One region of the Paenisporosarcina macmurdoensis genome, then DNA from elsewhere that is predicted to be linked to it. Evidence: predicted binding sites of a transcription regulator. Region 1 holds the regulator's gene; the other holds the start of a gene.
What was found. The regulator CtsR, encoded in region 1, represses protease genes until heat stress. The targets are predictions, from matches to a motif close to ATGGTCAATAAAGGTCAAACA.
Positions count from the first base shown of each region.

Region 2: clpP (ATP-dependent Clp endopeptidase proteolytic subunit ClpP) is a predicted target of CtsR. The motif match lies at 5,142-5,162, and genes of this name have one in related genera.

Region 1 is NZ_JBHSRI010000006.1:35,146-47,577, forward strand. It holds gene hutU (urocanate hydratase) at 1-252, shown strand, start outside; gene hutI (imidazolonepropionase) at 249-1,502, shown strand; gene ACFPYN_RS06060 (agmatinase family protein) at 1,503-2,462, shown strand; gene ACFPYN_RS06065 (YjiH family protein) at 2,465-3,784, shown strand; gene ACFPYN_RS06070 (CtsR family transcriptional regulator) at 4,397-4,867, shown strand; gene ACFPYN_RS06075 (UvrB/UvrC motif-containing protein) at 4,881-5,420, shown strand; gene ACFPYN_RS06080 (protein arginine kinase) at 5,417-6,517, shown strand; gene ACFPYN_RS06085 (ATP-dependent Clp protease ATP-binding subunit) at 6,507-8,945, shown strand; gene radA (DNA repair protein RadA) at 9,006-10,382, shown strand; gene ACFPYN_RS06095 (PIN/TRAM domain-containing protein) at 11,186-12,265, shown strand; gene ispD (2-C-methyl-D-erythritol 4-phosphate cytidylyltransferase) at 12,371-12,432, shown strand, end outside.
Region 2 is NZ_JBHSRI010000009.1:131,467-143,898, reverse strand. It holds gene ACFPYN_RS08325 (sugar-binding transcriptional regulator) at 1-686, opposite strand, end outside; gene ACFPYN_RS08320 (glutaredoxin family protein) at 873-1,106, opposite strand; gene rpoN (RNA polymerase factor sigma-54) at 1,106-2,377, opposite strand; gene ACFPYN_RS08310 (TPM domain-containing protein) at 2,992-3,777, opposite strand; gene ACFPYN_RS08305 (LemA family protein) at 3,777-4,355, opposite strand; gene clpP (ATP-dependent Clp endopeptidase proteolytic subunit ClpP) at 4,458-5,054, opposite strand; tRNA gene ACFPYN_RS08295 (tRNA-Arg) at 5,225-5,296, shown strand; gene ACFPYN_RS08290 (HPr family phosphocarrier protein) at 5,349-5,606, opposite strand; gene whiA (DNA-binding protein WhiA) at 5,679-6,635, opposite strand; gene ACFPYN_RS08280 (gluconeogenesis factor YvcK family protein) at 6,662-7,654, opposite strand; gene rapZ (RNase adapter RapZ) at 7,659-8,543, opposite strand; gene ACFPYN_RS08270 (NUDIX hydrolase) at 8,546-9,019, opposite strand; gene trxB (thioredoxin-disulfide reductase) at 9,597-10,547, opposite strand; gene ACFPYN_RS08260 (tetratricopeptide repeat protein) at 10,621-12,123, opposite strand; gene hisIE (bifunctional phosphoribosyl-AMP cyclohydrolase/phosphoribosyl-ATP diphosphatase HisIE) at 12,220-12,432, opposite strand, start outside.

The DNA.
Region 1 (12,432 bases):
AATGCAGTTGGTGGAGCAACATGGGTTTCTCTTCACCACGGTGGGGGCGTAGGAATGGGTTACTCTATTCACGCGGGAATGGTTATTTTAGCTGATGGTACGAAAGAAGCGGAAGCACGCATTGAACGTGTCTTAACTTCTGATCCAGGTATGGGAATCGTTCGCCACGTTGACGCAGGGTACGATTTAGCTATTGAAACAGCTCGCGAAAAAGGCGTGAATATCCCAATGTTAGAGGGGTCTGGAAAATGACACCTGTATGGATAAAGAATGCCGCACAATTAGTTACCTTAGCCGGTGAAAACGGACCGCGCCGCAAAGAAGGCATGTCTGAACTCAGCATCATTGAAGACGGCAGTGTATTGATGGAAAACGGAGAAATACTTGCAATCGGCTCAACTTCACAACTTGAAGCGTTGTATGGCGAGCGCTCTCATGAAGTGGATGTGATAGATGCTTCAGGTCGATTAGTGACGCCGGGTCTAGTTGACCCCCATACGCACGTAGCTTATGGCGGTAGCCGCGAACGAGAATTTGAAATGCGTCTTGAAGGTTCGACTTATATGGAAATTATGAACGCAGGTGGCGGTATTCACGCAACGACACGTATGACTCGTGAAGCAACAGAAGACGAATTGGTGGCGCAAACAACGCGTCGCCTTGACTCGTTTTTAGCACATGGTGTCACAACGGTTGAAGGGAAAAGTGGCTACGGCTTAGATTTAGAAACAGAATTGAAGCAACTTCGTGCCATGAAGCGATTGAATGAAAGTCATCCAATCGATTTAGTTCCAACGTTTATGGGGGGGCATGCGGTTCCTCAAGAATACAAAGGCCGTGAAGAACAATACATCGATTTATTGGTCAATGACATGTTGCCGAAAGTAGCGGAAGAAGGACTCGCTGTTTTTAATGATGTATTTTGTGAAGTCGGCGTATTCACACCAGAGCAATCCGAACGCATTTTAGAAGCAGGTAAGAAACTTGGATTAATTCCTAAAATCCATGCTGATGAAATTGAATCATATGGTGGCGCTGAACTAGCAGCGAAAGTTGGAGCGATTTCAGCAGAGCATTTATTGAAAGCATCTGACGAGGGTATGCGTTTAATGGCGGAAGCGGGTGTCATCGCTTGTTTATTGCCTGCGACAGCTTTGTACTTACGTGAAGATGCAGCCAAAGGTAGAGCCATGATTGATGCGGGAGTTGCTGTAGCAATTTCGACTGACTGTAATCCAGGGTCTTCACCAACAACTTCGATGCCGCTTGTGATGAATTTGGCGTGTATTTCGATGCGTTTAACACCTGCGGAAGCGCTAGTTGCCGCAACTATGAATGCAGCGTGTGCAATAGGTATGGAAGCGAAAGTTGGATCGCTTGAAGTAGGGAAGCAAGCAGATGTTGTCATGTGGAAAGTTTCCAATTATCAAGAATTACAATATTTATTCGGAGTGAATCATGTCGGCAGTGTGTGGAAAAAAGGCGTTCAGGTGGTGGGTTAAATGAACAATTTACAACCACCAGAATGGTCATGGCGCGATGCTTCTGGAGATTTCGTACATCAGTGGGTAAAGCCGCTAAGTGAAGGTTCTGTGGATATGGTGCTTTACGGAGCGCCTCTTTCACGTTCATCGATCAGCGTTTCAGGTGCTTCGTTATATCCCATGGAATTTCGTAAAATGTGGAAGGGGTTCTCTACATATAATTTTGATGAGGACTTGGATTTATCATCGTATGCAGTGCGTGATGCTGGAGATGTGGTCATGCACACAACAGATATATTGTTGTCGCATGAACGAATTGAAGAAACGACTCGAGAACTGGTGAGCACATATAACGATGCTACGACATGTTTAATCGGTGGGGATCATTCGGTTACCGCTTGTGCAGTAAGAGGGGTCAAACGTGCATTTCCGGACGAGCGAATCGGCATTTTGCAACTCGACACACATTTAGATGTACGCGACCCAGCTGAATTAGGACCGGCGAACGGCACACCGATTCGTCAACTGATTGACGGAGGAATTGTTCGCGGAGAAGACGTTGTTAATATTGGTCTGCACGGGTATTTCAATTCAGCACCATTAGTCGCTTATGCGAAAGAACACGGTATTCGCATGGTAACTTTGCGTAAAGCGCGTGAGCTAGGGGTGGCTCACTGCGTCGAACAACAGGTAGAAGAATTAGTGAAACGAGTAGACCGCGTTTATGTGACCATCGATATGGACGTGCTCGATATCGCAGTAGCACCAGGCGTTCCGGCATCCACACCAGGGGGCATGACCGCGGAAGAACTGTTCATGAGTTTAGTGCGAATTGGTCAACATCACGCTGTTCGTCACATCGATTTCGTTTGCTTAGATCCATCGCGAGACGCCGCAACAAACGCCACGGTGAAAATCGGTGTGTACGCATGGCTAGAGTTCATCACAGGGAGAGTATTAGCACAAAGGAGGAAATAACTATGCAACAAGTGGGAGAGAGTTCGAGCATACGTTCAAGTTCGGGGATGTGGAAGTTTTTCGTCTACAGTTTTATTGGTGCCTTTATGTTTTTTGTTCCCGTAACAATTGGTGAGAAAAATTCGATTATGCTTGATCACATCGTTACGTGGATTCAATCGAACGCCGCAGGAGTATTGCCGTATTATGCACTCATCATTATTTTTGCAGGCGCAGTGTATCCATTTGTTTCAGGAACATGGAAAAAGTCGACAGTGGACGTGGTGTTCTCACTATTTAAAGTAGTGGGGTTATTCGTTGGAATCATGATTGTTTTCGAATTTGGTCCTGCATGGTTATTCCGTCCAGACATGGGTCCATTCTTATTTGGTAAACTCGTAATATCTGTTGGTTTGCTAGTACCTATCGGCGCGGTTTTCCTTGCATTACTCGTGAGCTATGGACTGCTTGAGTTTATTGGTGTTCTTATGCAACCAATTATGCGACCTGTTTGGAGAACACCTGGTCGTTCGGCAATTGACGCTGTAGCTTCTTTTGTAGGTTCTTATTCACTTGGTTTGTTAATTACGAATAGGGTTTATAAAGAAGGGAAATACACGGCGCGTGAAGCAGCGATTATCGCAACTGGCTTCTCTACCGTTTCAGCAACGTTTATGGTCATTGTTGCAAAAACACTGGGGTTAATGGAAATATGGAATACTTTTTTCTGGGTAACATTACTAGTTACCTTTGCTGTGACCGCTATCACTGTTAGGATTTGGCCACTTGGTAGTATGAAAGACGATTACTATAAAGGTTCAACACCGCAACCAGAAGCAAAACCAGAAGGTGGGCGCTTAGCTACAGCATGGCGTGAAGCGAAGGAGACAGTTGCGAACGCACCAAGCTTAGGTGTGAATATATGGGTAAATGTTCGTGATGGTTTGCTGATGGCGATGGCTATTTTGCCTTCTATTCTATCGATTGGTTTACTTGGAATTGTGTTGGCTACATTTACACCAATTTTTGATTGGGTTGGCTATATATTCTACCCATTCACCGCTTTATTACAATTACCTGAACCAATGCTTGTGGCAAAAGCAAGTGCAATTGGTATCGCAGAAATGTTCTTGCCAGCCTTGCTGGTCGTAGAATCTGGGATGGTTGTGAAATTTGTTGTAGCGGTAGTTTCTGTTTCATCTATCATCTTTTTCTCAGCACTTGTGCCATGTATCGTGGCAACAGAAATTCCAATTTCTATTCCGAAGTTAATCGTTATATGGGTTCAACGTGTCATTTTAACTCTACTAATTGTCACGCCAATTGCCTATTTATTATTTTAATAGAAACAGCCATCCTATAGGGTGGCTGTTTTAGGTTTCATTTTTATACAGACAGATAGTCAAGGTTACTTATTGAAATGCTTCACGATCACTTCTCCTTTCAAACAGCAGCGCAGCGAAATCAAAACCATTCAAAAGCCCTTAGATGGGAGCCATTGCGCTAATCGCTACATGGCTCATTTCTGTGGGGGAAGGTGTTTCAACAAGTTAACTAGCATATGGGATGTGTATGAGCGATAAATGCTTCGAAATGAGCGATAAATGTCCCAAGATGAGCAATAAACTCCTCGAAATGAGCGATAAATTTTTCACAATCGAAAATAGTCGCCTCGTTAGCCAAGTCTACTTGCCGTGAATCAAGTATCTTATTTCAAATAGCAGCGCAGCGAAAACAAAACCATTCAGACCCTCATAGAGTAATCAATAGACATTCCTCAATCTTTAATTGGCTCTCATATAGTTGAATATGCTCCTTCAAATCACATTATTTGCACACTTCCTATCCCCCTTATATAATAAAGTCAAAGATAGTCAAAGTCAGGCTTCTGTTAGTAGTTGCTATACTATTTCCCCTGACTCGCACTCAGATCTAATCTATTAGGAGGTGATTGCATGCGGAATATATCAGATATTATTGAAGGGTATTTAAAGAAAGTTATCGAATTAGATGATAAAGGGCATGTTGAGATAAAGCGCAGTGAGATTGCTGAACAATTTCAGTGTGTGCCCTCGCAGATAAATTATGTGATTAATACGCGCTTTACAGCAGATCGTGGTTATCTCGTTGAAAGTAAACGGGGGGGCGGTGGCTATATACGTATTGTTCGCGTACGGTCTCACACGAAGGCGGATTTAATTGAAGTAATCCTAGTGAGTTTAGAGCGTGGAGCTTCTCAAACGATGATGGAAGATATTGTGTTCCGTTTAATCGATGAGGACGTGTTGACGAAGCGTGAGGCGAAGATGATGCTCGCTGCGCTTGATCGCACAACGCTTAACACCCCATTGCCGCATCGTGATGAACTGCGTTCGCGCATACTACAAGCGATGCTCTTAACACTCAAGTATGAACAGTTAAAGTGAGGCGAGAGCGATTATGATTTGTGAAAATTGCAAGCAGCGACCGGCAAAAGTAACGGTAACGCAAGTGCACAATGGAGCACAGGTGCAGCGTCATTATTGTGATGTATGTGCACAAGAGTTCCATCCTTACCATTTAGATTTTCAGCAGGATGCCCTTTCGCTTCATCAGTTATTATCCAATTGGTTCGGCTCTACAGAAACCAAGCAACCGCAAGAGAAACCGCAACCAGAACTAAACACATGTAGTTATTGTGGATGGACGTTTCAACAGTTTTTAAACCAAGGGAAGTTTGGCTGTGCCGAATGTTACGAAAGTTTTCATGGGCAACTGCCAGAAGTTTTTAAGAAATTGCATAATGGCAACGTAAAGCATATTGGGAAAGCGCCAGGATCATTTGGTCAAACCCTACAATTGAAAAAACAAATTGAGTCGATTCGTACAGAGATGCGAACGGCGATAGAGATTGAAAATTTCGAAGAGGCAGCACGTCTTCGTGATGAAGCTCGCGCTTTAGAGGAGCAGCTACAAAGCGGAGGTGAAAACCGCAAATGAATATTGAACGTTTTCTAGAGAACTCCGTAACAAGTTGGATGGCTGGCGAGGGTGAGCACGCAGACATTGTAATGAGTACACGAATCCGGCTAGCTCGAAATTTAACCGGCTACCGTTTTCCGCTTTCTTTTAGTGAAAATGAGGCATTACAAGTAGATCAAGAAGTTTCTGCTGTATTACTTGATGCAGAATCGGAACTTGAATCGACCTTTTCGTATATAGATATAAAAGAGCTTTCTGCGCTTAACCGACAAGTTTTGGTGGAGAAGCATTTAATTAGTCCAAAATTGGCTAATTCAGAAATTGCGGGTTCCGTTTTATTATCAGACGACGAAGCAGTTAGCGTAATGGTCAATGAAGAAGATCACATTCGCATACAATGTATTTTCCCTGGTTTACAATTGCACGAAGCATGGCGACAAGCAAACCATATTGATGACGTTCTTGAAAAAGAATTACCGTATGCATTTGATGAGCAGTTTGGCTATTTAACGAGTTGTCCGACTAATACGGGAACTGGCCTGCGGGCATCGGTGATGATGCATTTACCAGCACTCACGATGACTAATCAAATGAATCGAATTGTCACTGCCATTACACGTCTCGGGATGGTCGTCCGCGGCATTTATGGAGAAGGTAGTGAAGCACTTGCTAATGTGTACCAAGTCTCAAATCAAACCACACTTGGAAAGTCAGAAGAAGATATTTTATCTGATTTGCAAAGTATTACGGAACAAATTATTCAAAAAGAACGTGAATCAAGAACGGCTCTCTTACATACGAGACCGAATGTGTTAGAAGATCGTTTGTACCGTTCGTTAGGTGTTTTAACGTATGCACGACTTTTATCAACAGAAGAAGCGGGCCGCTGTTTATCAAACGTTCGTCTTGGTATTGATTTAGGATTGATTAAAGGTGTCGATGTTTCAATTTTGAATGAATGCATGATTTTTATGCAACCAGGTTTTTTGCAAAAGTATGCAGGTACGTCTCTGAAACCGGAAGAACGTGATGTGTTTCGAGCAAAGTTGTTTAGGGAACGATTGCAAGTAGATACTAATTTAGACAACGAAGGAGAGGAAACTCATGATGTTTAATCGATTTACACAACGCGCACAAAAAGTACTCCAATTGGCTCAGGAAGAAGCGATTCGTATGAAACACGAGTCCATTGGAACTGAACATATATTATTAGGTTTAATTCGCGAAGGCGGCGGAATTGCTGCAAAAGCAATGGAAGCAATTGAAGTGAGTCCTCAAGTGATTGAAGACGGAATTGAAGAATTAGTGGGAATGGGAACTGGTGACGTGGGTCCTATCGTGCATTACACACCACGCGCTAAAAAAGTGATCGAGTTGTCTGTAGACGAATCACGCAAACTGGGCCATTCATATATCGGAACTGAGCATTTATTATTGGCTTTAATTCGCGAAGGTGAAGGCGTAGCTGCTCGTGTCCTTAATAACTCGGGCGTTAGCTTAAACAAAGCTCGTCAACAAGTATTGCAACTTCTAGGAAGCAATGATCACGTTCAAGCAAACGGCAGCTCAAATCCTGCAGCTAGCACACCAACGCTTGATAGCTTAGCTCGTGATTTAACACAAATCGCCCGTGAAGGTAGCTTGGATCCGGTCATTGGCCGTAGCAAAGAAATCACACGTGTTATTGAAGTGTTATCTCGCCGTACTAAAAACAATCCTGTTCTTATTGGAGAACCAGGTGTTGGTAAAACGGCAATTGCTGAAGGATTAGCGCAACAAATTGTTCAAAATGAAGTGCCAGAAATTTTACGCGACAAACGCGTTATGACATTAGATATGGGTACCGTGGTAGCGGGAACTAAATACCGTGGTGAGTTTGAAGATCGCTTGAAAAAAGTAATGGATGAAATTCGCCAAGCAGGCAATGTTATTCTTTTCATCGATGAACTTCATACCTTAATTGGAGCTGGTGGAGCTGAAGGTGCAATTGATGCATCTAATATCTTAAAACCATCTCTTGCTCGTGGAGAACTACAATGTATTGGGGCAACTACAATCGATGAGTACCGCAAATACATCGAAAAAGATGCTGCGTTAGAACGACGTTTCCAACCGATTCAAGTAGATGAGCCATCTGTTGAAGAATCTATTCTGATTATTAAAGGTCTTCGTGATCGCTATGAAGCGCATCACCGTGTGAAAATTACAGATGAAGCGATTATTGCAGCAGCTAAAATGTCTGATCGCTACATTTCTGATCGTTTCTTACCTGATAAAGCGATTGACTTAATTGACGAAGCGGGTTCAAAAGTTCGTTTGCGTTCATATACAACTCCACCGAATTTAAAAGAATTAGAATTACGTTTAGAAGCGATTCGTTCGGAGAAAAACGCGGCAGTTCAAAGTCAAGAGTTTGAAAAAGCAGCATCGTTCCGCGATACAGAACAAAAGCTGAAAGAAGAGCTGGATAGCACGAAGAAGACATGGAAAGAAGAACAAGGCAAAGCGGAATCTGAAGTAACAGTAGAAGATATCGCAGCTGTTGTATCTATGTGGACAGGAATTCCAGTTTCTAAACTTGCACAAACTGAATCTCAAAAATTGTTGAAGTTAGAAGATACATTGCATAAACGTGTTATCGGGCAAGCGGAAGCTGTTACAGCAATTTCTCGTGCAGTACGTAGAGCTCGTGCAGGATTGAAAGATCCAAAACGTCCAATTGGTTCATTCATTTTCTTAGGACCAACGGGTGTTGGTAAAACAGAACTTGCTCGTGCATTAGCTGAAAGTATGTTCGGTGATGAAGATGCGATGATTCGTGTGGATATGTCTGAGTACATGGAAAGACACTCAACTTCACGTTTAGTTGGTTCTCCTCCAGGTTACGTAGGGCATGAAGAAGGCGGTCAATTGACAGAAAAAGTTCGTCGCAAGCCGTACTCTGTTATTCTGTTAGACGAAATAGAAAAAGCACATCCAGATGTTTTCAATATCTTATTGCAAGTATTAGAAGACGGCCGCTTAACTGATTCAAAAGGACGCACAGTAGACTTCCGCAACACGGTTGTTATCATGACTTCAAACGTTGGGGCAGAGGCGCTTAAGAAAAATAAATATGTCGGCTTCAACTTGCAAGACGGCGAACAAAAATACAAAGATATGAAAGGCAGAATGCTCGAAGAACTTAAAAAAGCATTCCGTCCTGAGTTCTTAAACCGTGTGGATGAAATGATCGTGTTCCATTCATTAGAAAAAGAACATTTAAAAGAAATCGTTACATTGATGACTGCTACATTAACAAAACGTTTGAAAGAACAAGAAATCGAGCTAGAGTTAACCGAAGCAGCACAAGAAAAAATTGCTAAAGAAGGCTACGACCCAGAGTACGGCGCACGTCCGCTCCGTCGTGCACTTCAAAAACATATTGAAGATCGCTTGTCTGAAGAGCTGTTAAAAGGTACTGTTTTAACAGGATACAATATTGTGTTTGATGTAGAAAACGATGAATTCGTGATTCGTTCAGAAGCATTAGTCGCTAAATAAAACAATTGGAGCATTCCGGCGAGACTGTTCGGAATGCTCTTTTTCTACATAGGAGGAATTATGGCTAAACGTAAAACGAAATTTATGTGTAACTCATGTGGCTATGAATCCGCAAAATGGATGGGTCGTTGCCCGGGTTGTAACGAATGGAATACGATGGTGGAAGAGATAGAAGTGGTCGTAAAAGGACCTCGTCGAACATTCCAACATTCAGACGGTCCTCAGCACAAAGCAACGCCAATCACAGCAATCGAAACTTCGGACGAACCTCGTGTAGATACTGATTTAGAGGAGTTGAATCGGGTTCTTGGTGGTGGAGTTGTGCCAGGTTCACTGGTACTAATTGGTGGAGATCCAGGTATTGGAAAATCCACTTTATTGCTACAAGTATCTGCGTTACTTGCTAATAAAGGGCATCGCGTCTTATACATGTCCGGTGAAGAGTCTATTCGTCAAACGAAGTTGCGCGCAGAACGTTTAGGTGTGAAATCTGCTGAACTTTATATTTATTCCGAAACAAATTTGGAATTAGTGAATGAAGCCATTGATAGCGTGCAACCAAAATTTGTCGTGATCGACTCCATTCAAACTGTGCATCATCCGGAAGTAACCTCTGCGCCAGGCAGTGTCTCTCAAGTCCGTGAATGTACAGCTGAATTAATGCGCATTGCGAAAACCAAAAACATTGCTATTTTCTTAGTGGGTCATGTCACGAAAGAAGGCCAAATTGCTGGTCCGCGAATACTTGAACATATGGTAGATACCGTGTTGTATTTTGAAGGAGAACGTCATCATACGTATCGTATTTTACGATCTCAAAAAAATAGATTTGGGTCGACCAACGAGATTGCGATATTTGAAATGTTGCAGGGTGGATTGAAAGAAGTACTAAATCCATCCGAGCTATTTTTACAAGAACGTTCACAAGGTGCTGCAGGATCAACAGTAGTTGCTTCTATGGAAGGAACACGCCCAATTTTAGTTGAAATCCAAGCATTAGTGACGCCAACAAGCTTTAACTACCCTAAACGTATGGCCAGTGGAATTGATCAAAATCGAGTCCAGCTATTAATGGCTGTTTTAGAAAAAAGAATGGGGATGCTCCTTCAAACACAAGATGCCTACATTAAGGTAGCTGGTGGAGTGAAGCTTGATGAGCCTGCCATTGACTTAGCTGTATTAACGACGATTGTCTCGAGTTATCGTGATGTAGCAGTTAGTGCGCATGACTGTTTTATTGGTGAAGTTGGCTTAACCGGTGAAGTACGTCGCGTATCGAGAGTTGAACAACGCGTACAAGAAGCGGCTAAACTAGGCTTCAAACGTGCCATCATTCCTGCCTCTAATATCGGCGGATGGGATTTTCCTAAAGGGATAAAAGTAATCGGCGTTGAAAGTATTAATGATGCATTAAAAGAAGCTTTCCCAAACGCTTAGGCGTTTCTGGGAAAGCTTTTTCTCAAGATATGAGTTGTTTCTGAAGTTGATGAGAGCCACAATTTGAATGGCAATTGTGGCTGCGTCTGCCGCCGTTTATTTTTTCTTTAAAGTGATGTCATGAACAAGGAAGTGTCAGACGGAATGCCACCTGACACATTTAGTGATCTCCTCAAGGTTGCTAACCTTCTGTAGAGTAAGTGTCACCACTGACTTTAAAGAATCTGAAATAAAGTGAGCTGGAAGAGGGCCAACTCTTTATTCACCAGATTATAGTGCAGCAGAGAATACGACCGAAGCGCACTGGAAACCTTCATTGGTGTCTCTGGCTAGCACGCCTTTATTGTTTCTTTAGAGTAAGTATCACCAATAGCTTTAAAAAATCGTCTGAAATAAAGTATGAAGGAAGAGACCAAAATATCATTTTCGGTCGAATATCTACATAAAAATAGTGTCTATTCTCTAGTAAACCAAAAGATCTTAACTGTGAGCTCTCAGGTTTTCAGGGAGCGAAGGACGAATCCCCGCCGCAGAATGATCTAAAAAAACAGAGTTGGGCGAGTGACGAAGTCACAAGCCCAACTCTTTATTCACTAGATTATAGTGCAGCAGAGAATACGACCGAAGCGCACTGGAAAATTTACATTAGTAGGATCAGTGACCCTGCCTTTCTTTAGCAAGTCACGAAAAGTCAGCAAAGAGAAGTAAATAGCCAACTATCAAATGCAACTTTCCGCATTCCATATACGTCAAAAAGGTGTTTCCAAGTGAAAACGTGTATAATAAAAACAGGAGGTGGGCTTGTGTTAAAGTGGATTATTCGCATTACATTTATCTTAATTGGTGGAACGCTCGGGTTGCTATTATTACCGCAATTATACGAACTTATTAATTTATCCCGTAACCCGTGGCTGAACAATCCCTATGTTTCTGTAATAATTGGTGCCATTCTTTTGTATGTCATGGCATTATTACTAACTGATTACTTAATTGAATTTTTAAAGTGGATGGAAGATCGATTGCTCGTTGCACCAATCGGAGATTTATTGTCTGGAACGCTTGGCCTGATTATCGGACTTAGTGTGGCATTTCTTTTAAACTTTGCGGTTGATTCCATTCAACTGCCAGTCATAAATGCAGTGTTACCCGTGTTGTTAACCATCATTTTAGGGTATCTTGGATTTCAGGTTGGCTTTAAAAAACGTGATGAGATTGGGCAAATGTTTACTGCCAGCAGATCGACTACACCAAAAAAGAAATTCGATGAAAACAACCCGCAAGCATTACAACAAGCATCATATAAGTTGCTAGATACAAGTGTTATTATTGATGGACGAATTGCGGACATCTCCACAACAGGATTCATGGAAGGTGTGCTTGTCGTTCCTCAATTCGTCTTAACGGAACTTCAGCATATCGCCGATTCTTCTGATACGTTAAAACGTACACGTGGACGTCGAGGATTGGATATTTTGAAGCGACTTCAATCAGAACGAGCTTCTGCCTTATTGATTACAGAAGAAGATTTTGACGATGTTCAAGAAGTGGATATTAAACTAATGCGCCTCGCGAAAAAGATGGACGGCATGGTCGTAACGAACGACTTCAACTTAAACAAAGTGTGTGAGTTACATAAAGTACCAGTGCTTAACATTAACGATCTTGCGAATGCGGTGAAGCCAATCGTTATTCCAGGTGAAGAAATGCATATCGTCGTCATTAAAGATGGAAAAGAACAGAACCAAGGCATCGCCTATTTAGACGATGGTACGATGATTGTCGTTGAAGACGGTCGCTCTAATATTGGTCAAGCAACTGATGTTATTGTCACAAGTGTTCTACAAACATCGGCTGGACGCATGATATTTGCAAAAAGAAAGTAAATCACGATAAGTGAACGTTAAACGATAAGAGGCTGCCCTTTCTGTCATCTACATGTGACAGCTGAGGCGGCCTCCTTTTCCATAATGAAAGAGGCGATACATCACATGAACTATATCGTTGTATTACCGGCAGCAGGTAGCGGTAAAAGAATGAAGGCTGAGCGCAA
Region 2 (12,432 bases), on a different contig from region 1:
TCCATCATTTCTTTTATGACTGGTTCTTTAATCATTGTCTTGTATGCTGTTTCACTTAAATGATCGGGTAAGTACAGCGTTCGTGACGTTCCACTTGCTTGGGTAGCGAAGGCGGATGCAATATGATTTGCTTGTAATTCCACGTTTTCCCCAATCCCACCTCGTGCTGCGACAAAGACTAAACTCTTTGGCTTAATATGCACCGATAAGTGATTGGCAATAGCTGCTATCGTACTGCCACCAGTAACAGCAACAGTATCTTGATCTTTAGATAACAACTCAAGCTGTTTTGCTGCTTCTTGCCCTATCAAGGATTTGGCAGGAGTTTCGATTTCACTGTCACCTGGAACAATAATAACTCGAGCTAATTTAAATGTTTTTTCAAGTTGTTTTTCCATATCGTACAATCCAGACCATTCATGAACCAAATCTTTTAAAGTTTCTAATACAATATTACCTTCATGTGTAATTTCCATTCCATTAGCCAACACTTGAATTAATCCTTGCGCTCTCAAAATGTCTAACTCTCTTCTCGTCTCACGTTCAGTGGAATGGACGATTTCACTTAATGCTCTGCGTCCGATTCCGACTGACAACTGTATCGTCATCAATAATCGATATCTTTTTTGGAGAAGAGTCGTCATTTCTGGTAACAATTTCTGTTGTGCTGTTAGTAATTGTTCCATTGCATTCTCCCTCTTAGAAAAACACTATTGCTCCATGTTGGTACATGATGCTGTTTATTCAATTACTACTTGTAAATCAACACTTCAATAAGTGGTGGGACGTTTTTTGTCCCGGTGTTATAATTAATGTCCCACTTGTATTATTAATATACTCCTCTTTCAAAAAAAGTGCAAATAAAAAGACGTTTAGGAAGTAAACGCCTCTAACAGTGTAGGATAATCAATCCGACCTTCTTGAATAATCTGTCCCTTACTCTCAATGACAGGAATACGAAGTAGATATTTCTCGTGAAGTTCATCATCCTCTTCTATGTTGATTTCTTCAACGTCTAAGTAAATATCTTCCTTTACTAATTCCAGCATTAGTCTGGCTTCCTCACACAAAGGACAGTTCGATCGCGAATAAAATTGAACTTTCATTATAAATCCTTCCTTTCAAATCGTTTTCTTTTTGAAGAACTAAAGATGCCAAGTTGTTCTCTATACTTTGCAATTACGCGTCGTGATAAATGTATTCGTTCTATTGAAAGTAAACCTACAATGCTTTGATCGGATAAAGGCTTGTTCTTTTCTTCATGTTCAATAAAAAATTGAATTCGTGCTTTTACATGAGCTGCGGATACATCATCAACTGATGGTTGTGAAAAAAAAGACTTTAATGCTACGATTCCCGTTTGCGTTTGAAGGTATTTCTCTCGAACAGCCCGACTAACAGTTGACTCGTGAATTTCTAAACGTTCTGCTACATCTGTCATAGTCATTGGAACTAAGTTTGATGTTCCATGAGTGAAATATTTTTGTTGACTATGGACAATTTCATGAATGATTCGTTGCAAAGTCGATTTACGCCACTTCAGTTGAATAGCCATATTCTCGACTTCTTTCGTTTTATTAAGCACATATGTCTTTGTCTCATCGTCAATTTGGGATGACAAGGTTTGTGAATAGGTTTTATCCACGTGTGCTTGAGGAAAAGCGTGACCATAATAAACGATGGTAAACTCTTCATTCTCAAATGATACATAGGCATCTGGTTGAATGTATGCTACCTGGTGTTGTGTAATTAATTGTAAAGGTGATGTAGAAAAATTTGATAACGTATCTGCAATTTGTTGAATTTCTTCTAATGATATATGTATTTTTTTCGCAAGCTCTTTCCATTTTTTCGAGATAAACAAGTCGAAATGATTGGTAACAACATGGATTGTTTCCGAAGATAGGTCATGATACTTCGCTTGCAAGATAAGTGAATGTTGTTTTGAAAATGCTCCAATGCCAATTGGCTCACATCCATGAATGACAGCAATTGCTTGTTGAATTATACTTTCCGGTTTATTCGTCCAACTTGCATACTCTGCTAGGGTACCAGTCAGGAATCCGTATTCATCCAAATCATCAATGAGCCAGTGAATCACATAGATGAGCTCATCTGTTAAATGAAAGTCGAGCAATTGTGCGTAAAGTAGGTCTTTATAAGAAGAATGGCTCGCTTGTTGTTGAACCATTTGTGGTGAAATGAGGGTTGGACCTTTTGATCGTACTTTCAACCACGGGTTCTCATCTTGCTTCTCTCTTAGAAAATGTTCAAGTTCATACGTTGAGAAATTTAGGATTTCCAGTGATTGACGCAACGATTGAGTCATTGCTAATTTTTGTGTTTGCATTTGCAATTGACTTAGACGTTGTTCCATTCAAATCCACTCCCCATTTCTATTATACGAGACAAGCTTTCCAGAGTGAAATATGAAGATAAATAAATCTTCTGTTTCTAATGTGCGATTTATAACATTTAATTTACCCCTACTTAAGAAAAACCGGGCAAAGTGCGCCCGGTTCTTTTAAGAAGAGTAACCATAGTAGCCTGTTGATTTCCGCTACGGTGGACGCTTTTCGCGGGCATGACTTCAGTCTCCTCGTCACTGTAAAAACATGTGCTCCTGCGGTTACTCGTCGCAAAGATATTGGACGAATGACAGTTCGTCCAATATCTTTCCAGCGGGATAAGCGGGACAGGTGAGACCCCGCAGATCGCGAAGCGACCGAGGAGGCTCACCGCCCGCCCCGCGGAAAGCGTCCGCTTGAAACGGAAATCCACACTATTAATGAATCAATATTTTGTCCATGAAACACTTGATTTATGGAACTAAAATTATAGACTTTCTCTTTTAAAAGGGGATTGGCTCACTTTTACAACGAGTTCAATTTCTTTTAGTATCCATGCGACCTGTGCAAATATGCGATAAACAGCAGTGTCGTATAACACAGAAAAACGAGTGGCATATTAAAGCCACTCGTTGAAATATTACTAAAAACCACGACCTGCACCGCCTCCGCCAGAAGAACCGCCGCCGCCTCCACGGAAACCACCGCCGCCGCCTCCGCCAAAACCGCCGCCAAATGATCCTGGACCTATCATAGGAAATCCTCCACGACGACCTCGAGAGCCTGGTCCCATTCCGCCACCACCACGGTTTTTAAAAACCATGAAAAGCACGAATATAATGATAATAATGGTGGTAATAGAAAAAGAACTACCACCCTCATCCTCACTGCTTTTAGCAGACTGGATAGGATTTACTGCTTCACCATTCCATTCATATTCTTTAGCGATTTCTTGATAAAAGACTTTCATCGTATTTAATATAGCTAAATCGGCTTGATCATTTTTCATATAAGGTACAGTAAACTCGTCTAGGATTCGACCCACTTTCCCATCAGGCAAAGCACCTTCTAAACCATAGCCGACTTCTACCCACATCTCACGTGAATCCATATCGATGACAAGCAAGACGCCATTGTTTTTCTCAGCATCTCCTAGCTTATATTCACGAAATGCTTGGTTTGCAAAGCTTTGAATATCGGCACCGTCTAGTGAATTAACTGTTAAAACAGCGATTTGAGCACCTGTAGCATCATCTAAACGAGCAGCCAATTGATTAATCTCAGCTTTCTGTTCATCATTTAGCAAACCGGCAAAATCTTGCGTATAAATATCACCAACTGGTTGGGGTATTGTTGCCGCCTGAATCATTGGCGCAAGCGTCAACAGAAAAAGAAGCGCCGTTCCTACGAAAAGCGCAGCTTTTTTCATCACTCGCCATCTCCTCCGAAATCGACTTTTGGTGCATCTTGTGCGGCTGCATCTGCTTTAAAGTATTCTTTCTCATCAAAACCGAAAATTCCTGCAAGCATAGCCCCTGGGAATCGTTTTACTTTTCGATTAAAATCAGCAACTTCATTATTGTAATCTTGTCGTGCCACTGATAAGCGATTTTCTGTTCCCGCTAATTCGTCCATCAATTGGCGGAAGTTTGCATCTGACTTTAGTTCAGGATAATTTTCTACAACCACTAATAATCGACTTAATGCACCTGATAGTTCATCATTTGCTTGTGCTTGATCTTGAGGAGAACCTGCTCCAGCTAAACGAGCTCTAGCTTCCGTTACGCTATCAATCACATCTTTTTCTTGTTTCGCAAAGCCTTTAACTGATTCCACTAAATTTGGAATCAAATCTAGCCGACGTTGCAATTGATTTTCAACTTGAGCATAGGCTTGATCTACATTTTCTTCACCGTTTACAAACCCGTTATAACTAGGAATTAACATAAGTGCTAACACGACGACAATACCCACTACAATAAGAATGGGAACTAAACCCTTTTTCATTTTCTTCACCTCTAAATTAGTATAGTCATTATCTACCTTATTTAGAGATTATTAAAACATAAAAAAAACGACAGTGACTTCAACAGTCACTATCGCCTTATTTTATGCTTTTTTTAAATCGCTACGAGAAATAATATGATCAACTAAACCATATTCTTTCGCACGTTCAGCTGTCATGAAATTATCACGATCTGTGTCTTTTGCAATAACTTCAACTGATTGGCCAGTACGCTCAGCCAAGATAGTGTTCAACTTATCACGTAAAAATAAAATGCGTTTAGCAGCGATTTCAATTTCAGTCGCTTGCCCTTGTGCACCACCAAGTGGTTGATGAATCATCACTTCAGCGTTTGGTAATGCATAACGTTTCCCTTTTGTTCCAGCAGCTAATAAGAAAGCTCCCATTGATGCAGCCATACCGATACAGATTGTTTGAACATCTGGTCGAATAAATTGCATCGTATCAAAAATCGCCATACCCGCTGTGATACTTCCGCCTGGGCTATTAATGTAAATTGAAATGTCTTTTTCTGGATCATCTGCTTCAAGGAAAAGTAATTGCGCCACTATGGAGTTTGCAACATTGTCATCAATGCCACTTCCTAGCATAATTACACGGTCTTTAAGTAAACGTGAGTAAATGTCATAAGCACGTTCTCCACGGCTTGTTTGTTCAATAACTGTAGGAATTAAATTCATCGAAATTGCCTCCTTCAAACATAAGTTAATTTTCTTACATCCTGAGTTTCATAAGTTGTTCTCAGTTGTTACTTTATCATATACAAGTTGGTCAAGGAAGGTCAAATATTATGCACGAAAAAGTAAAGTTGTATTGTTCCTCTACTATTTGTATAATAGAAAAGTCGCTTGCCCTCGTGGTGTAATGGATAACACGTGAGCCTCCGAAGCTTTAGATGTGAGTTCGATTCTCGCCGAGGGCGTCATAATAATTCAAATAAAAAACCTTCGACAACTGTCGGAGGTTTTTTCTACTTATTCTTCGTTTCCAACCATTGCAATTAATCCAGAAACGGCTTGTTCCTCATCTGAACCATCTGCGCTGATAATAACTGAAGATCCTTTGCTAATAGCTAAGCTCATGATGCCCATAATACTTTTTGCATTAACTTTTTTAGTTTCTTTTTGTAAATATACATCTGCTTGATAGCGATTCGCTTCCTGTACAAAAAGAGCAGCTTGTCTAGCTTGTAATCCTGATTTCAATCCTACTTGTACTTGTTTTTCCACCATTCGTTCATGCCCCCTAAGCTCTTTCCGATATTGTATTGTTTTTATGTTAGCGGAAAAATCGCATTCCCACAACTATCTATTTACTTTATCAAAAGCTACTCCACCACGAAGACCATCTGCAATTTCATCAAGTTTGCGTAAACGATGATTAATACCTGATTTACTGATAGTTCCAGCAGACACCATCTCACCCAGTTCTTTTAATGTTACATCTTGATACTCCACACGCAAACGAGCAATTTCTCTAAGTTTTTCTGGAAGTTGATCGATACCCATCGTTTTATCAATATATCGAATATTCTCCACTTGGCGTACGGCTGCTCCGATGGTTTTGTTTAAATTCGCAGTTTCACAGTTCACCAGGCGGTTTACGCTATTTCTCATATCGCGGATGATTCGCACGTCTTCAAACTTTAATAATGCTTGGTGTGCACCCGTGATACTAAAGAAGTCTGAAATTTTCTCGGCTTCTTTTAAATACGTGACAAACCCTTTTTTACGCTCAATAGTTTTAGCATTTAATCCAAATCCATTCATTAACTCAACTAGTGCTTCACTATGATCATTATATAATGAATATATTTCTAGATGATAGGCAGAAGTTTCAGGATTATTAACAGAACCTCCAGCTAAAAATGCACCACGTAAATAGGCACGCTTACAACAATTTTTATTAACCAACTCAGCTGAAATCGTATGATTAATTTGAAAATCTTCGGAAATTATTTTTAAATCTTCCAGCAAGGCTTTTGAACCATCACGTACTCGACAAATATAAACATTATTTTTCTTTAAACGCATCTTTTTTCGTACCAATAATTCTATTCGATACGGATATAAAGATTTCATTAATGTATATAGTCGTCTTGCAATGGCCGCATTTTCCGTTTGAACATCTAAGCTTAAACTCCGATTGGCAAATGAAAGCGCACCATTCATGCGAATGAGTGCTGATAACTCTGCTTTCGCGCAACAAGGTATTATGTCAGCTTGCGTCATTTCTTTTTTTGTTTCAGATGCAAATGACATAGAAGTGTCCCCCTTTCAAACGAAAGCTAGATAGATGAATTCTTAATAGCACTTTCCCTATCTTCCGCGTATTGAACAAGCCATTCCGCAACTTTAGTTGCATCATGTCGTATGGCTCCATCCTGGATAGTCGCAATATCTTTTTTGACCACTGTTATTCCTAATTGAGTTAAGCGCGATTCGTCATAACTTACAGGCTTAGACTGTTCTTGTTCATACACTTTTTGAACCTCCAACGGAACTTCATCGGTATTCAACAAAATGGTTTGTATAAAAGGTGCTCCCATATGTAGCACGAGTGCGCGAACATGATCGGCCGCAGAGTAATTATGTGTTTCACCAGCTTGTGTCATTAAGTTACAAATATATATATTATGAGCTTTTGATTCAAGAATCGCTTGTTGAATGCCTTGCACTAATAAATTGGGCAAAATACTAGTATATAAACTTCCGGGACCAAATACGAGTAAATCAGCTTTTTGAATTGCTTTTATCGTATCTGGAAGAGGTTCCACATCATCAGGTGTTAAAAACACACGATGAATACGTTGATTATATGTAGGGATTTTAGATTCTCCCGTAACAATTGTGCCATCATCGAGTTCTGCATGAAGTGTAATGGTTTGATTTGCTGCTGGTAATACGGTGCCATGAACATTTAGCACACGGCTCATTTCACGAATTGCATGTGAAAAGTCACCTGTAATATCTGTCAAGGCAGTTAACATTAAGTTACCTAAGGAATGTCCACCTAAGTCGACCGATTCGCTGAACCGATACTGGAACATTTCTTCAACTAGAGGCTCTACATCTGATAATGCAGCCATTACTTTTCGAATATCACCCGGAGGCGGTATATCGTAATCATCTCGAAGTCTGCCTGAGCTTCCTCCATCATCTGCAACGGTAACAATTGCAGTAATGTCGACAGGAAATTTTTTTAATCCTCGAAGTAACGTAGATAAACCCGTTCCCCCGCCGATTATTACGATTCTTTTCCGGCGTTTGGAACGTGCCATTCCATCAACCCTTTCTATGTTTAATATCGCGATGTGTAATTACGGTTTGATATTCTTTTTGGAATAATTTTGCGAAGTACTCCGTCAGTGTTACGGAGCGATGTTGACCACCAGTGCAACCAAATGCGATTACAAGTTGGCGTTTGCCTTCTCGTTGATATTGGGGAATCATATAAATTAGTAAATCTGACAGTTTTTCAATCAACACTTGGGTTTCAGGCCATTTTAATACATAGTCTGATACCTCAGAATCTAATCCAGTTTTCGGTCTTAATTCTTCTATATAATAAGGATTTTGTAAAAATCGTACATCAAATACGAGGTCAGCATCAATCGGCATCCCATGTTTATAACCAAATGACATGATATTTAAAGTAAATGTATAGCTACCTTTTGAAGAAAATTCATCTTGAATTTTTTCGCGAAGCTCTTTTGGTTTTAAAGTAGACGTGTTGTAAATGAATTGAGCTCTACCTTTCAACTCGGAAAGTAACAATCTCTCACGTGCGATACCCTCTAACGGCAACCCAGCAGGTGCAAGTGGGTGTGAACGACGTGTTTCTTTGTAGCGTCTTACCAAAGTTTCATCGTCTGCTTCTAAAAAGAGGATTTTTGGCGCCACTGCATTTTCTTTCGCCATGTCATCTAACGCGCCGATTAACGAATCAAATAAGTCTCCACCGCGCATATCCATAACTGCTGCAATGCGGTTCATATCTTTCCCGGATTCTCTCATTAATTTTAAAAACGTCATTAACAAGGCTGGTGGCAAGTTATCGATACAGAAAAACCCGAGATCCTCGAAACTTTGAATGGCTACTGTTTTACCTGCGCCAGACATGCCGGTAATGATGACAAATTCCGAATCTTGAGTTCGTTGCAATTCCATTATTATTTCTCTCCCTCGTTTGACACTTGTATATCTTCTTTAATTAATTCAAATTCCGTGGTGTAAACAAATGTCCCATACTGAACGCCTTTTCCAGAAACAGCAAATTGCAAATTCGTACGATCTCCTTCTGCCATTGGCAAATGAGCTAAGTCTTCCACCGGATGCCATTCAAGGATTCCTTCGTTTGTTAGCTCAAACGGAATTCCTTCTAAATCATACGCAATAAATGTAAATAACATCCATTCGCTTTCAACTTTTTCTTCGTCGCGTATGACCATCGTGTATACGCCTTTTAAATGAGGATTCACAGGTACTGTATTAGTTTCCTCTTGAAACTCTCTAATTGCCGCAGTATAAATGGACTCGCCTGCTTCCATCTTCCCACCTGGTGCGACATACCAATCTCTACGTGGTTTCTTCAACAAAAGAACTTGCTGATTCTTTAAAATAATTAAGTTTGCTATACGCTGCACATTCGACACTCCACATCCAAATAAACTCACTCATTCTATTATACAACTTTGATGGAAGTCATACCAAAAAGAATGCAATTAGATTCGGGAAATGTCCTTGTTGAGCCCGATTACATAAAATATGGCACAGCAAACGGTGCGCCTTTAGGCGTGGTGAAAACAATTGATGTCGTTCTTTGGTGCGGATAATTTTCACTCCGTTAGGACGCATCTTCTACTGTATAAAGAGATGGTCTTGTGACAGCGTCACTCGACCACCTCTTTATTTTTCCAGATCATCCTGCTGCGAGTGTGGAGTGACGAAAGCATCCAAGCCGTAAGACGATCTGCAGAAGTAGGGTGCTTTCCAAAGCTCTCCGGAAACGCGCTTATAGCTAAACATAGCTACTCGATGCTCCAAAGTACAACTTAAAAAAACTTATACTTGCTAAAATCTAAAAAAAGAGGCTGCTCATCGATTTTCATCGACGAACAGCCTATCAAAATGTTGCTATAAAAAGGGGGTCAATTTACTTTCTTAAATATACACCTTTATTGTTGCAAACGTATTACAGACGGATTAAAGAATGATTAAAAATTAAACTTTTGCACTTAATTTCTCATGTAATTCTTCAATATAGTGTTGTGCAGTTTGTGCAGCAATACTACCATCTCCTGTAGCAGTTACAATTTGACGCAACGATTTTTCACGAACATCTCCTGCAGCATAGATACCAGGAATATTTGTTTCCATTTTTTCGTTAGTTACAATATAGCCATTTTCATTTAAGATACCTAAATTCACAAACGGTTTTGTTAATGGAAGCATTCCGATATATATAAATACACCATCCGCTTTAAAATCAAGTTCTGAATCATCAACAGTCGAAGCTAATGTAACGCCCCCTACTTTACCATTGGAGTCGTTAATTTCTTTCACTGTATGATTCCAAATGAAATCGATTTTTTCATTTGCAAATGCACGGTCTTGAAGGATCTTTTGAGCACGTAATTCTTCACGACGGTGAACAATCGTTACTTTACTTGCAAAACGAGTTAAATACACGCCTTCTTCAACAGCTGAGTCTCCGCCACCAACTACAACTAATTCTTTATTTCTGAAGAATGCACCATCACAGACTGCACAATAACTTACTCCGCGCCCACCAAGCTCGGTTTCGCCTGGGATGCCCATTTTTTTATATTCTGCACCAGTGGTTACAATAATAGTGCGTGCTTTATATTCTTTTCCACCAGATTTTATTGTTTTAAAAGCTTCACCATCGATAATTTCTTGTACATCTCCGTATGCATATTCTGCACCGAATTTTTTCGCGTGGTCAAACATTTTAGTCGAAAGTTCTGGTCCTAAAATATGTTCAAATCCAGGATAATTTTCAACTTCTTCAGTATTCGCCATTTGCCCACCTGGAATTCCTCGCTCGATCATTAACGTTGATAAGTTTCCACGTGATGTATATACAGCTGCTGTCATACCTGCAGGACCTGCACCGATAATAACAACATCATAAATTTTTTCTTCAGTCATTTTAAAAAACCTCCTATAACCAATGTTCTCTATCAAATGTATAAGATTCATGTTACTCATTCAACTTTTTTGCTTACGAATCGGAATATGGTAAAAATTGAATAAGTTCATTTATATACTTCGTTAAAGTTGGTGTTGTGATTTCATAGTTTTCTGCCAACGATTTCTTCGTAATTCCTTGAGAACGCGATGATTGGTACATATAATCCGCAGCTGCTGCTAAGGCATTCGGGTTTTTAAATACATACCCTTTATCAATTGCTCGTTCAATTAAAACAAACCACATTTGAAATAAAGATGATCCCTCTATAGTGACGGGTCGGTTTTTCGAATACAATAATTCAGTTGCATCCACTGCTCGCATAAATGAAATCTCAGCTGAGTGAATGGCTTTAAATTCATGTCCTAAAGAAAAGGCAAGTAACCACTTCTCCATTGTAGAATAGGTTTCAACATTTACCCATTCAGGATGAGCTAAGATTTCTTGTTTATGAGCCGTTTTACCAAGTAAAAACAATCCAAACATACGCTCACTTCGATAAGCGTTTTCAAGTTTCTCTACGATAAAGTCACGGTTATGTTCCATGCCCTCGAGAGTTTCACCTTCTACTTGACCAGCCCAAGGTTCAAGTCCTTGTTTTTCAGGATCAATTTTAATTAATTGTTTCCAAGCATAACGTGCGTCTTTTTCATGACCAGAAAAATAGGCAGAATGTGATAACCAGAAATAAAATCCTGGGTCGCCTTCATATCCTCGTTTTTGTAGAGAACGCAACCATTTAAACGCATCGTCGTAACGACCTACTAAAGCAAATGTTGCACCTAATTTATAGCGATGTTCTAACATATACGGTTGAATCTTACTCAACAAATTTAACAAGTAATCAAGCTCTTGCTCATTTTTTTCATAATAATGAACCACTGCTAAGTTACATAAAGCATGTAAATTACCTGTGTTCTCTTCTAACACTTTGTGTAGTAAAGCTTTTGATTGATCGACTTCCCCAATATAAAAATAAGCAAGGGCTAAGTTATTAAAGGCCGACCAGAAGTCAGGATTATCTTCAATTAATTTTTCTAACACTTCGATGGCTTGTTCAAAATTACCTTGTTCCATCATACGTCTAGCTTTTTCTTGAATAATTAAGATTTCGCTTCCGAAATGATCATCTTCAAATAAAGGCCAATCATCTTGCTCGGAAAAATCAATGATTTCCATTGCTTCTTCTGCGTAAACCCCACTCAAATCCAATTCCACATACTTTTTCGCAAATTTGCGGGCATCCGAAAGAAACCCTAGATGTGCATTGACTTCTGCTAAGAAAAAGATGATTTCTGTTTCATTCGGGTCAAGGCTATGTGCACTTTGCAATAACTCGAGTGCATGGTCGTATTTTTCAACTTCCATTTCCACGATTGCATATTGCATTAAAATAAGCGGATCATCAGGACTCAATTCCGCTGCACGTCTTAAATATTTATGCGCTTTGTCAAATTGCTCTCTATTCAGAGCATGTAGCGCTTTTTGATAATAATATTCGCCTGTTGGTATAAACGAGACGATATTTTCTTTCATTAGTTGTTTTTGTTTTTTTCCAATTAATGCCTCCGAAAAAGTAAAAAGGAACACATTAGGTTCCTTTTCAGTATCTCACTATTATATCACACAGACTTATGATTTACTCTCATGTCGTTTTTGTAAAACTTCTAACACATCGTATAAATCCACTTTTTGTTCTTGTAGCAGCACTAATAAATGATATAACAAATCGGCAGCTTCCCATTGTAATTCTTCTGCATCACGATTCTTTGCAGCAATGACAACTTCAGTTGCTTCTTCGCCAATTTTCTTACCGATTTTATCTACGCCTTTTTCAAATAAGTA